Linked DNA regions of Xanthobacter dioxanivorans. The protein of the gene in region 2 interacts with the protein of the main gene of each other region in a pairwise test. Links are inferred from orthologs where the notes say so. Each region holds a gene or a part of one and is shown on either strand. Other genes may lie near its edges.

Region 1 (6,048 bases), 680 kb from region 2 along the record:
ACTTCTGGTCGCCTCGGCGGCGCAGGAGGGGCTGATGCGACCGGTAACGCCCCGATAATCGCGGGCATCCCTACTTCCGCACCATCCCCAACCCCCGCCATGCACAGACCTGAGTTATAAATAGGCTTAGAAGCTAAAAATTAGGCAGCAAAAGCGGCGATCGGGCGGCAAAGCCCGGCCCGCGCGCGCCGTGGCGTAAAAATATGCACGGGACTCCCACCTCCTGATCTCTTGGCACGGTAATTGATTCCAATGCCGCAGGCTTGCCAGCCGCGGCGCGGATCTCCCCGGCCCGCTCGGCGAAGCCGCCGCGAAAAAACACCGCGCGTACCCGTTCCGGGGCGGCGGCATCAGGGGACAGGGACCGATCCATGAAGATCGTCATGGCCATCATCAAGCCATTCAAGCTGGAGGAGGTGCGCGACGCCCTCACCGGTATCGGTGTGCACGGTCTGACCGTGACCGAGGTGAAGGGATACGGGCGGCAGAAGGGCCACACCGAGATCTACCGCGGTGCCGAATATGCCGTGAGCTTCCTGCCGAAGCTCAAGATCGAGGTGGCCGTGGCCGCCGATCAGGTCGCGAAGGTGGTGGAGGCGATCACCGCTTCCGCGAAGACCGGGCAGATCGGCGACGGCAAGATCTTCGTTTTCCCGATCGACCACGCCGTGCGCATCCGCACCGGCGAGACCGACGCCGACGCGCTTTGAGCCTTCCTCATTCGACGGAGCTTTCTTCCATGACGTCCAAGACGTGGTCCCGCGTGGGGATTCCCGCGCTTCTTCTGGCGACGGCGTTCGCCTTGCCAGCCTTGGCACAGACCGCCGCGCCCGCCGCCGACGCCGGCACCACGGCCGCCGCGGCCGCGGCCGCGCCCACCGTGAACAAGGGCGACGTGGCCTGGATGCTCACGTCCTCGCTGCTCGTGCTGATGATGTCGGTGCCGGGCCTGTTCCTGTTCTACGGCGGCCTGGTACGCGCCAAGAACATGCTCTCGGTGCTGATGCAGGTCGGCTACTGCGTGTGCATCGTCGGCCTCATCTGGGTGCTGTACGGCTACTCCCTCGCCTTCACCGGCGGCTCGCCCTTCATCGGCGGCTTCTCCAAGGCGTTCCTCTCGGGCGTGACCACCGACTCCCTGGCGGCCACCTTCTCGGTTGGCGTGGCAATTCCGGAACTCGTCTACATCGCGTTCCAGATGACCTTCGCCATGATCACCCCCGCCCTGATCTTCGGCGCCTTCGCGGAGCGCACCAAGTTCACCGCCGTGGTCCTGTTCGTGCCGCTGTGGGTGACCTTCGTGTACTTCCCGGTGGCCCACATGGTCTGGTACTGGGCCGGCCCTGACGCCATCGACGCGGCCGCCAAGGCGGTTGCCGCCGCCGCTGACGGCGCCGCCAAGACCGCCGCGCAGACCGCCCTCGACGCCGTCCTCGCCGATGCCGGCTACATCTTCTCCCTCGGAGCCATCGACTTCGCGGGCGGCACCGTGGTGCACATCAATGCCGGCATCGCCGGCCTGGTGGCCTGCCTGATGGTGGGCAAGCGGCTCGGCTACGGCAAGGAGGCGCTCTCGCCCCACTCGCTCACCCTCACCATGGTCGGCGCCTCCCTGCTGTGGGTCGGCTGGTTCGGCTTCAACGCCGGCTCGAACCTCGAGTCGAACGCGGTGACCGGCCTCGCCATGATGAACACGTTCATCGCCACCTGCGCCGCGGCCATCTCCTGGATGTTCGTGGAGTGGCTGGTGAAGGGCAAGCCCTCCATGCTGGGCCTGGCCTCGGGCATCGTCGCCGGCCTCGTGGCCGTCACGCCGCCGTCGGGCTTCTCCGGCATCATGGGCTCGCTGGTGCTGGGGCTGGTCGTCTCCCCGATCTGCTTCATCTTCTGCACCGCCGTGAAGAACGCGTTCGGCTATGACGACGCGCTCGACGTGTTCGGCGTGCACGGCATCGGCGGCATCGTCGGCGCCATCGCCACCGGCATCCTGGTGAACCCGGCCCTCGGCGGCACAGGCATCTTCGACTACACCATCGGCAAGGTCGCCGACTACGACATGGCCACCCAGCTGATCGCGCAGGTCAAGGGCGTGCTCATCACCGTGGCCTGGTCCGGCATCGGCACCGCGGTGATCCTGTTCGTGATCTCGGTGGTGGTGGGCCTGCGTCCCACGACCGACGTGGAGCGCGAGGGCCTCGACATCAACGAGCACGGCGAACGCGCCTACCACTCGTGAGCCTTTACCGGGGCGGCGCTGCCGCCCCGGCGATTTAAAAAAGAGGGGAACCAAGAAAGCCCCGGCACCTCGGTGCCGGGGTCTTTTTTTGCGCGCCCGGTGGCTGGCGCCTTGCAGTGCCGGAGGCCTTTTTGGCGCGCCCGGCGGCGGGCGCGCCGGCGCGGGGCTTTTTGCGCGGACGGGCCGGGGGCCGGGCGCTGCGCGGATCTGTGGGCTTTTCGCGGCCGGGGCCGCCTGCTAGAAGCCGGATCCATGTGCGGATCGTCCCATTCCGGCGGGCTTGCGCCCCGCCACGCAGCGCCCCTTGCGGCGCGAATTATCGGCCCGGCCCCCCGCCGGCGCGGCTGAGCGCGCGGGGGACGCCGGGTTCGTCCGCCTGATCCGACCTCATCCCCCGAGCGTTCCATGACCGAAAAGCCCCCGTCCGGCGCCCCGGACTATTCCAAGACCCTGTTTTTGCCCGAGACGGCGTTCCCCATGCGCGGCGGCCTGCCCCAGAAGGAGCCGGAACTGCTGGCCCGCTGGGCGCGCACCGATCTCTACGGCCGCCTGCGCGAGGCCGGACGCGGCCGCGCCCGCTTCGTGCTGCACGACGGCCCGCCTTATGCCAACGGCAACATCCATATCGGCCATGCGCTCAACAAGATCCTCAAGGACGTGGTGACGCGCTCCCAGCAGATGCTCGGCTACGACTCGAACTACGTGCCCGGCTGGGACTGCCACGGCCTGCCCATCGAGTGGAAGATCGAGGAGGAGAACTACCGCAAGAAGGGCAAGCAGAAGCCCGATTTCTCCGACGCCGCCGCCATGGTGGCCTTCCGCCAGGAATGCCGCGCCTATGCCGAGCACTGGCTCGCCGTCCAGCGCGAGGAGTTCAAGCGCCTCGGCGTGGAGGGCGACTGGGACCACCCCTACACCACCATGGCCTTCATGGCGGAAGCCCAGATCGCCCGCGAGATCATGAAGTTCGCCGAGAACGGGCTTTTGTACCGTGGCTCGAAGCCGGTCATGTGGTCCGTGGTGGAGAAGACCGCCTTGGCCGAGGCCGAGGTGGAGTACCAGGATTTTACGAGTGACACGGTTTGGGTGAAGTTTCCGGTGACCTCCGAAGGCAACCTGAGGGGCGCCTCCGTCGTCATCTGGACCACCACGCCCTGGACGCTGCCGGGCAACCGCGCCATCTCCTTCGCCTCCAAGATCTCCTACGGCCTCTACGAGGTGACCGACGCCCCCGCCGACAATTGGGCCAAGGCCGGCGACAAACTGATCCTCGCCGACAAGCTGGCCGAGGACGTGTTCAAGCAGGCCCGCGTGACCGCCTTCGAGCGCCGCAGCGACGTCCCGGCGGACGTGCTCGGCGCCCTCGTCACCGCCCACCCCCTCGCCGCCCTCGGCTACGACTTCAAGGTCCCCCTCCTCGACGGCGACCACGTCACCGACGATGCCGGCACCGGCTTCGTCCACACCGCGCCGGGCCACGGCCGCGAGGATTTCGAGATCTGGACCCAGCATCGCCGCTGGCTGGAAGAGCGCGGCATCAACCCCGCCATCCCCTACACGGTGGACGCGGACTCGTTCTACACGTCCCAGGCGCCCGGCTTCGCGGGCAAGCGCGTCATCACCGAGAAGGGCGAGAAGGGCGATGCCAACACCGCCGTCATCGACGCCCTGATCGCGGCCGGCAACCTGCTCGCCCGCGGCCGGGTGAAGCACCAGTACCCGCACTCCTGGCGCTCCAAGAAGCCGGTCATCTTCCGCAACACGCCGCAATGGTTCATCGCCATGGACCAGGACATCCGCGCGGCGGACGGCAAGGCGGCGACGCGCCCGGCGGCGCTGCCCGGCAATGCCCCCGACACCCTGCGCGCCCGCGCGCTGGCCGGCATCAAGACCGTGGAGTGGGTGCCCGCCGCCGGCGAGAACCGCATCAATGGCATGATCGAGAACCGGCCCGACTGGGTGGTCTCGCGCCAGCGCGCCTGGGGCGTGCCCATCACCGTGTTCGTGAAGGACGTCGGCGACGGCTCGGTGGAGATCCTCAAGGATGCCGAGGTCAACGCCCGCATCGCCGACGCCTTCGCGGCGGAAGGCGCCGACGCCTGGTTCAAGGAGGGCGCCCGCGAACGCTTCCTCGGCAGCCGTGCCGGCGAGGGCTGGGCCAAGGTGGACGACGTGCTGGACGTGTGGTTCGACAGTGGCTCCACCCACGCCTTCACCCTGGAGGTGCGCCCGGACCTCAAGGCGCTGCGCCCGCCCGAGGGCAATGACAAGGTGATGTATCTGGAAGGCTCGGACCAGCACCGCGGCTGGTTCCATTCCTCCCTGCTGGAGAGCTGCGGCACCCGCGGCCGCCCGCCCTACGACGTGGTCCTGACCCACGGCTTCGTGCTCGACGAGGACGGGCGCAAGATGTCCAAGTCGCTGGGCAACGTCACCGCGCCGCAGGAGGTGATCAAGCAGTCCGGCGCCGACATCCTGCGCCTGTGGGTGTGCGCCTCCGACTATGCGGACGACCTGCGCATCGGCCCGGAAATCCTGAAGACCACGGCCGACACCTACCGCAAGCTGCGCAACACCGTCCGCTGGCTGCTCGGCTCGCTGCACCATTACCGGCCTCAGGAAAAGGTCGCCTTCGCCCAGATGCCGGCGCTGGAGCGCTTCATCCTGCACCGCCTGGTGGAGCTGGACGCTGAGATCCGCGCCGCCTACCGCGCCTTCGACTACAAGAAGGTGCACGCGGCGCTGTCGTCCTTCATGACCACCGAGCTGTCGGCCTTCTATTTCGACGTGCGGAAGGACGCGCTCTACTGCGACCCCATCTCCTCGCTCACCCGGCGGGCCTGCCTGACCGTGCTCGACGAGGTGTTCGCCCGCCTCGTCACCTGGCTCGCGCCGATCCTGCCCTTCACCTGCGAGGAGGCCTGGATTGCCCGCACCGGGGACGAGGAAGGCTCCGTGCATCTCCTCCCCTTCCCCGACACGCCGGCCGCGTGGCGCGACGATGCCCTCGCCGAGCAGTGGCGCAAGGTGCGCCTGATCCGCCGCGTGGTGCTGGGCGCGCTGGAGGTGGAGCGCGCGGCCAAGCGCATGGGCTCGTCGCTGGAGGCGGCGCCCGAGGTGTACGTCACCGACGCCGCCCTCGCCGATGCCCTCGACGGGCTCGACCTCGCCGAGATCGCCATCACCAGCGCCGCGACCCTGGTGCGCGGCGAGGGACCGCAGGACGCGTTCCGCCTCCCCGACGTGCCGGGGGTGGCGGTGGTGTCCGTCCGCGCCGAGGGCAGGAAGTGCGCCCGCTCGTGGAAGATCTCCCCCGAGGTGGGCACCGATCCCGAATTCCCCGACGTGACGCCGCGCGACGCGGCGGCGCTGCGGGAATTCCATGCCGCCTGCGCGGCGGCCGAGTGAGGTGAGCGTGCAGCGCCGCCGCATCGTCTTCGGGCTTCTCGTCGCCCTCCTCGTGCTGGTGGCCGACCAGGCCACGAAGAGCCTGGTCATCGCCTGGGCGGAGCGCTGGCCGGCCCAGTTGCACCCGGTGACGCCGTTCCTGGATTTCGTCGCCCTGTGGAATTACGGCATCAGCTATGGCCTGTTTCCGCAGGGGGAGACCGGGCGCTGGGTGCTGGTGGCCATCAAGGTGGTCGCCGCCCTGCTGTTCTCGGTGTGGCTGACCCGGGCCCGCGGGCGTCTGGAAGCCCTCGCCCTCGGCATGCTCATCGGCGGCGCCATCGGCAATGCGGTGGACCGGGTGGTCTACGGCGCGGTGTTCGACTTCATCTCGCTGCACGCATTCGGCTACCGCTGGTACGTGT
Region 2 (7,203 bases):
CGTGGGGTTCCTGGGGCGGATCATCTGGGCCTTCTTCGGCAATACCTATTCGCGCGAGCTGTTCACCTTCCCCTTCTGGCGGAAGAGCTTCTGGCGCGGCTTCTTCATCGAGATCAAGTGGTACGCCTTCCTCAAGCCACGGCCGCTGAAGTTCATGGGTCACAATCCGCTGGCCCAGGTCTTCATGTTCTTCGTGATGGTGCTGGGTCTGGCATTCATGATCGTCACCGGCTTCGCCCTCTATTCGGAGGGCACGGGCCTGGGATCGTGGCAGGACAAGCTGTTCGGCTGGGTCATCCCGCTTCTGGGCGGCTCCATGCAGGTGCACACGCTGCATCATCTCGGCATGTGGGTGATCATCCTGTTCGTGATCATCCACGTCTATTCGGTGATCCGGGAGGACATCATGTCCCGGCAGTCCATGGTCTCCGCCATGACCAACGGCTACCGAACCTTCCGCGACGACGATCCGGCGTGAGAGCGGCGCGGGAGGGGCTCCCCCTTCCGCCGTCAGGCCGGGCACGGGGTTTCCCTCGGACGGACGACAGGAAAGGGCGCGGCGCCGGCCGCGCCCTTTTTCCTTGGGCCACCCTCCCCGCTTCCGCGTCACGCAGGCGGTATGCGAGCCCGGCGGGACGTCCCCGGAAGAGCCGCGGGCGAGGCCGCCGCCCCTCCGAAACCCGCATGGCGGGTGTGCGCGAAGCCGGGGTGAAACGGTTGGAAATGCCTTCCATCATCCGGAAAGCGGAAATTCAGATTCCAAATTCTGGATGAAAAGGACACACTCCTTTCATTCGACGCCATCCCGCCACGTTCGAGGTATGCAGCGGCCACGATCCGAATCAACACTTTGGCCGGCTCTGCACCCTGCTGGCACGCTCCTTGAATTGGAGGAACTCGAAATCAGACGGCGGCAGACCGTCGCGGGAGGCCGTGTTCGAGGAGGGACGCGTCGCATGGACGACGAACGGAAAGCTGCGCCCGATCAGCCGCGCATCCTGGTGCTCGGCATCGGCAACATCCTGTGGGCCGACGAGGGCTTCGGCGTCCGCGTGCTGGAGACGCTCGACGCCTCGCACGCCTTCGCGGACACCGTCACGTTGCTCGACGGCGGCACCCAGGGCCTCTACCTCCTGCCCTATTTGGAAGAGGCCGACGGCGTCATCATCGTCGATGCGGTGGATTACGGCCTCGTCCCCGGCACCCTGCACATCCTCGCCGATGCCGAGGTGCCCGCCGTGCTCGCCGCCCGCAAGGTGAGCCTGCACCAGACCGGCTTCCAGGAGATCCTCGGCCTCCTCGCGCTGCGCGGGAAGACTCCCGCCCGCATCGTGCTGGTGGGCGTGCAGCCGCAATTGCTGGACGATTACGGCGGCGGCCTCACCGCCACCATTGCCGCGCAGGTGCCCGCCGCCGCGCGCAAGGTGCTCGACATCCTCGCGGCCGAGTTCGGCATCGTTCCCGCCCCGCGCGCCGGGGAGGGCACCCTCGTCACCCCCGCCGTCGCCCGCGACGCCTACGAGACCGAGCGCCCCAGCGCCGAGGCGGCCTGCCGCATCGGCGACCCGCGCGTGCTCGCCGCGGCGCGGAGCTGAGCCATGTGCCTCGGCCTTCCCATGCGCGTCGATGAGGTGGACGGCACCTTCGCCCTGTGCACCGCCGACGGCCGCGCCGAGCGGGTGGACCTCGCTCTGGTGCCCGATGCCGTGCCCGGCGACCACGTGCTGGTGTTCCAGGGCACCGCCCGCCGCCGCATGGATGCGCAGGAGGCCCGCCTCGTCACCGAGGCCTTGGCCGGGATCGCCGCCATCATGGCGGGGCAGGCCGATGCCGGCCTCGTCGACCGCGCCTTCGCCGACCTCGCCAATCGCGAGCCCACCTTGCCGCCCCATCTCGCCGCGGCCTTCGCCGCCGGCCGAAAGGAAGCCTGATGCCCGAGGCCGCCGCCCCCGATCTCGCCACCGGTCCTGCCCCCGCGCTCGATCCCAAGCTGCACCCGCTGGTGCGCCGCCTCGTCGCCGAGCGCGGCTGGCCCTATGTGGAGGTGCTGGAGGACGCGGCGCGGCTCGATGCCCGCGACCACTTCCTGTTCCTGCCCGCCCACGGCAAGGCGCACCTGGAGAGCCCGGACATCGCCGTGGTGCTGCCCGAGCTGGTGAAGGCCCTGGGCGGCGACGCGGTCATCGGCGGCGCCGTGGCCGGGCCGAAGGCGGAAGCGGCCCTGCGCGAGGCGCTGAGCCTCGCTCTTCCCGCCATCGTGGTGGTCCGGGCCAGCGCGCCGGTGGGCGCCGTCGCCCGCATGCGCGACTGGGACGAATATCTCGAACGCCTCGGCGCCCTGCTCAAGACCCCCTCCGCCGCCACCCACTGAGGCCTGCCCCATGTCCTCGAGCCCCTTCGCCACCCAGCCCCCCACCGGCTTCGGCCCCGGCAGCCAGCCCGGCACCGACGAGGAGGGGCTCGCCTATCTTCCCTTGCCCTCGGGCATGCGCACCTTCGAGGCGCATCTGCCGGAGGTGGAGGACAAGGACCGCTTCGCCCCCGCCTTCCTGGTGCTGGAGGAGGTGATCGCGGCGCTGGAGGCGTGGACGCCCGGCGCCTGCCTGCCCATCTCCCTGTCCCACCTCGACCCCGCCAACCTCGCTTTGGTGGACGAGGCCATGGGCGAGGGCGAGGTGGCGGTGATGGTCGCCGGCCTCGGCGACATGCGCGCCATCGAGATCCAGGAAGCCACCTTCGCCGGGGTGTGGCGCCTGCGCGGCGGCGCCGGCACCGAGCGCATCGAGGTCGCCGCCTTCCCGCGCGGCGCGCTGGTGCGGGCCTTCGGGGCCGCCACCGGCATCGACCTTTCCGGGCTCGACGCGCCCGCCCCCGGCATCTTCAACGCCCCGGCTTTGCTGGTGGAGATCGAGGACCGCTCCCGCACCCGCGCGGCGGGGGACCCGCCCCACGTCATCAACCTCTCCCTTTTGCCGCACACGCCGGAAGACCTCGCCATGCTCGACGCGCGGCTGGGCACGGGGGCGACCACCGTGCTGTCGCGCGGCTACGGCAACTGCCGCATCGACGCCACCGCCACCAGGAACGTGTGGCGGGTGCGCTTCTACAATTCACAGGACATGCTCATCCTCGACACCATCGAGGTCTCCGACGTGCCCGAGGTGGCCTGCGCCGCGCGCGAGGACATCACCGATTCCGCCGAGCGCCTCACCGAGGTGCTGGCGGCCATGCGGTGAGCGCCATGGCAACCGACCTGCACGCCTTCTTCGAAGGCTCCTATCTGGGCGACCGGGCGCGGCTTGCCCCCACCGCGCGCCTGGAATGCAAGATCTGCTGGCACGTCTACGACCCCGCCGAGGGCTGCGAGACGTGGCAGGTCCCCGCCGGCACCCCGTTCAACGCCTTGCCCGACCACTGGCGCTGCCCGGTGTGCGACGGCGCGCGCGAGCAGTTCATGGTGCTGGACGGCGGCGCCCCGGACCTTCCCGCCGTGGCCCGCGCCGCCCCCGTCGATCCGCATCTCGAAGCCCAGCTCAAGGACATGCCGGGCGTATTCGAGGCCACCTTCCGCGAGATCCACTCGGGCAAGATGAAGGGCGTGCCCTTCGTCAACGAGACGCTGGGGGTGAAGGCGCTGGGCTTCCGGATCCACGAGGGCCGGGTGCTGGGGGTGCTGGTGACGCCGTGGTTCATGAACCTGGTGCTGCTGCCGGGGGCGGACGACGACTGGTCCGGCCTGCGCACCGGCGACAAGGAGCTGATCGACTTCCCGTCCGGCGCTTATGAATTCCTCGCCGCCACCCGGCCGGAGACGGGCCCCTACAAGGCCTGCTCCCTGTTCTCGCCCATGTTCGACTTCTCCTCCATGCTGCAGGCGGTGGAGACCGCCGAGGCGGTGCTGCCGGCGCTGCTCGATCCCGCCAACCGGGAGGACGGCACCCGCTCCGCCGAGATCCGCCGCCGGGCGGAGGCGGAAGCCGCAGCTCTCGCGGCAGCGGAAGAAGCGGCGGCAGCGGCGGCGACGGCGCCCCACCCGGCCGCGCCGGTGGAGATGTCGCGCCGCGCGGTGTTCCTCGGCCCGCGCGCCGACGGGGCGCAGGGGAACGTCCTGGCGGCCCAGCCGGATGGTGCCGCATGATCCACGCCCCCGTCACCCTGCGCCGCCTGACCCTCGCGCCCGATGCGCGCGGGGCGGGCTGGCGCGTCACGCGGGAGACGGGACCCGACCCGGCGCAGGCCCTCGTGGGCCGCACGCCGCAGGAGGCGGGGCGGCTCGCCCCCCTCGTCTTCAATTTGTGCGGCGCCGCCCACGGCCATGCCGCCGCCGCGGCGCTGGGCCTGCCGGCTCAGTCCGATGCGGCGGCCATGGCGCGGGAGAGCGTGCGCGACCACGCCCTCGCCATCCTCCACGCCTGGCCCGCCGCCCTCGGCGCGAGCCCGGACCGCGAGACGCTGCGGCTCCTGGCCCGGCCGGACGGCGATCGCGCCTTCGCCACGGCGCTGGTGGGGGATGGAAGCGATCTGTCCGGCTTCTCCCTCGCCGGCCTGGAGGCGTGGCTACACGCCGCCCCCACCGGCACCGCCCGCCTGCTGGCCCGCATCCGCCATGAGGTGGACCCGGCGCAGGGCCGCGCCGGACTGCCGGAGCTGACGGAGCAGGATGTGGCGGACGCCCTTGCCGGCCTCACCTCTCCCCTTGCGGGAGAGGGTGCCGCGCGGCGCGCGGTGGGTGAGGGGGTCGGCACCGCCCGACAGGGGGCGGCGGGCGCCGCGAGGCTGTGCCACCCCTCACCCCTGCCCTCTCCCACAAGGGGAGAGGGGGTCGAGCGCTCGGGAACGGGAAGGCCTGCCGCCGCCTCCGTGCTCCGCGAGACCCAACTGCGGGAGACCTCGGCGCTCGGCCGCGTCGGCCGCACCCCGCTCCTCGCCGCCCTTCTCGCGGCGGAAGGGCCGAGCCTGTTCGTGCGGTTGATCGCCCGGCTGGTGGACTGCCTCGCGGCGCTGCGGCCGGCCGGCGCGGGCCTGCCGGCCTTGCCCCCTCCCTTGCCTCTGGCCTGGGCCTCGCCCCGGCCGCGCGGGGGCTGCTCGGCCACGGGGCGCGGGTGGAAGGCGGGCGCGTCGCCGCCTACCGCATCCTCTCCCCCAGCGCCTGGAACCTCGCCCCCGGCGGCCTCCTGGACCGCGCCTTCGCCGCTCTGGCACCCGGCCCGGACGCGCGCCGCCTTGCGCCGCTGCTCATCTCGGCCCTCAATCCCTGCGTACCCGTCTCGCTCGCCTTCGCGGAGGATTTCGCCCATGCATGAGATGGCCGTCTGCGAGAGCCTGCTCACCGCCATGGAAGAGGCGGCGAAGGCGCAGAACTTCTCCCGCGTCACCCGCGTGCGGCTCGCCGTCGGCCGCTTCGCCGGCATCGAGGTGGAGGCGCTGCGCTTCGGCTTCGACGTGGTGATGCGCGGCTCGCTGGCCGAGGGCGCGGAACTGGTGGTGCTGGACGAGGACGGCACCGCCTGGTGCTTCGAGTGCAGCGAGACCGTGCCGCTGGACCACCGCCTCGCCCCCTGTCCGAAATGCGGCGGGGAGCGCCTCGTGCCCAATGGCGGCACGGACATGAAGATCAAAGACCTGGAGGTGATGTGATGTGCACGGTCTGCGGCTGCAGCGGCGACGGCGCCACCATTTCCGAAGCCACGAGCGGGCATGCCCACGCCCATTCGCATGCGCACGCGCATTCTCATGCCCATGGCGCGGCGCACACGCACACCCATGCGGACGGCGCCACCCACAGCCACGGGCATGATCATGACCACGGGCATCATCACCACCCGCACGACGATGCCGCCGCGGCCGGCACCCTGGACTACGGCGCCGGCCCCGCCCGCGCCCATGCGCCAGGCCTCAGCCAGGCGCGCATGGTGGAGATCGAGACCTCCATCCTCGCCAAGAACGACGATTACGCCGGCCGCAACCGCGCCCGGCTGGACGCCGCCGGCATCCTGGCGCTGAACCTTCTCTCCGGCCCCGGCGCCGGCAAGACCACCCTGCTGGTGGAGACCCTGAAGGCGCTTTCCGGCCGCTTGCCCTGCGCCGTCATCGAGGGCGACCAGCAGACCGACAACGACGCCGCGCGCATCCGCGCGGTCGGCACCCCGGCGGTGCAGATCAATACCGGCAAGGGCTGCCACCTGGACGCCCACATGGTGGGCCACGCGCTCGGGAAGCTGCCGCTTCCCCCCGGCGGCGTCCTGTTCATCGAGAACGTGGGCAACCTCGTCTGCCCCGCCGCCTTCGACCTTGGGGAGACCAAGCGCGTCACCCTGATCTCGGTGGCGGAGGGCGAGGACAAGCCGCTCAAATATCCCGACATCTTCGAGGGTGCCGACCTCGTCCTCATCACCAAGGCCGACCTGGCGCCGCACGTGGATGCGGACATGGCGACGCTGGAGGCCAACATCCGCCGCATCAACCCGACGGCGGACATCCTCACCACCTCGTCCCGCGGCGAGATCGGCCTCGCCCGCTGGATCAACTGGCTGGAAGCCGCCCGCGCCGCGCGCCTCGATGCGCTGGCGAGCGCCCGCGAGGCCGAGGCCTCTGCCCTACGCGCGGCGGCGGGAGGGACGCGATGAACCGGCGTCCCGCCATCCTCGTGGTGGACGACGAGCCGCGCTCGGTGGAGGTCATCGCCCGCGTGCTCGACGAGGAGTTCGACGTCTTCACCGCCCTCAACGCGGACGAGGCGCGACGCATCCTGGAGAACGAGTGGATCCAGGTGATCTTCTGCGACCAGCGCATGCCGCAGACCACCGGCGTCGCCCTGCTCACCGAGGCGCGCGAGCGCTGGCCGGACATATTGCGCATCATCGTCACCGGCTACACCGAGCCGGCGGACATGATCGGCGCCATCAACGAGGCCGGCATCTACCAGTTCATCCCCAAGCCCTGGCATCCGGACCAGCTGCTGCTGGCGGCGCGCAACGCCGCGCACCTGTTCCAGCTCCAGCGCGACCACGAGCGCCTCAACCTGGAAATGAAGCTCACCGCCCCCACCGCCGAGGCCCGCCTCGGCGCGCTCGAGGCGCGGGTGAAGCAGAACTTCCACTTCGACACGCTGATCCGCGCCCCCGGCAGCCCGCTGTCCGACCTGTGCCTGCGCGCGGCGCAGGTGGCCACCTTCGACGTGCCGGTTCTGGTGCATGGCGAGAC

Evidence for each region. Proteins that work in one complex are often made in the same cells at the same time.
Region 1: the proteins of EZH22_RS05555 (region 2) and ileS interact in binary tests that used the Escherichia coli proteins (3 or more experiments, as listed by UniProt). The link is inferred for Xanthobacter dioxanivorans from one-to-one orthologs.

The regions. Positions count from the first base shown.
Region 1 is NZ_CP063362.1:1,839,324-1,845,371, reverse strand. Bases 2,256-5,844 are described here. They hold ileS (isoleucine--tRNA ligase), read left to right. Parts: upstream 2,256-2,641; coding sequence 2,642-5,644; downstream 5,645-5,844. Other genes in these bases: lspA (signal peptidase II), read left to right, coding at 5,652-5,844. Also shown: tesB (acyl-CoA thioesterase II), read left to right, coding at 1-58; EZH22_RS08725 (hypothetical protein), read right to left, coding at 134-385; EZH22_RS08720 (P-II family nitrogen regulator), read left to right, coding at 372-710; EZH22_RS08715 (ammonium transporter), read left to right, coding at 740-2,236; more of lspA, read left to right, coding at 5,845-6,048. UniProt on the Escherichia coli protein: Catalyzes the attachment of isoleucine to tRNA(Ile). As IleRS can inadvertently accommodate and process structurally similar amino acids such as valine, to avoid such errors it has two additional distinct tRNA(Ile)-dependent editing activities.
Region 2 is NZ_CP063362.1:1,164,348-1,171,550, forward strand. What follows is about bases 1-2,775. They hold EZH22_RS05555 (HyaD/HybD family hydrogenase maturation endopeptidase), read left to right. Parts: upstream 1-956; coding sequence 957-1,595; downstream 1,596-2,775. Other genes in these bases: cybH (Ni/Fe-hydrogenase, b-type cytochrome subunit), read left to right, coding at 1-478; EZH22_RS05560 (HypC/HybG/HupF family hydrogenase formation chaperone), read left to right, coding at 1,599-1,931; EZH22_RS05565 (thioredoxin domain-containing protein), read left to right, coding at 1,931-2,371; EZH22_RS05570 (hydrogenase expression/formation protein), read left to right, coding at 2,382-2,775. Outside these bases: more of EZH22_RS05570, read left to right, coding at 2,776-3,236; EZH22_RS05575 ([NiFe]-hydrogenase assembly chaperone HybE), read left to right, coding at 3,242-4,138; EZH22_RS32795 (hypothetical protein), read right to left, coding at 4,558-4,785; EZH22_RS32800 (nickel-dependent hydrogenase large subunit), read left to right, coding at 4,779-5,303; hydrogenase maturation nickel metallochaperone HypA, read left to right, coding at 5,296-5,637; hydrogenase nickel incorporation protein HypB, read left to right, coding at 5,637-6,626; EZH22_RS05600 (sigma-54-dependent transcriptional regulator), read left to right, coding at 6,623-7,203.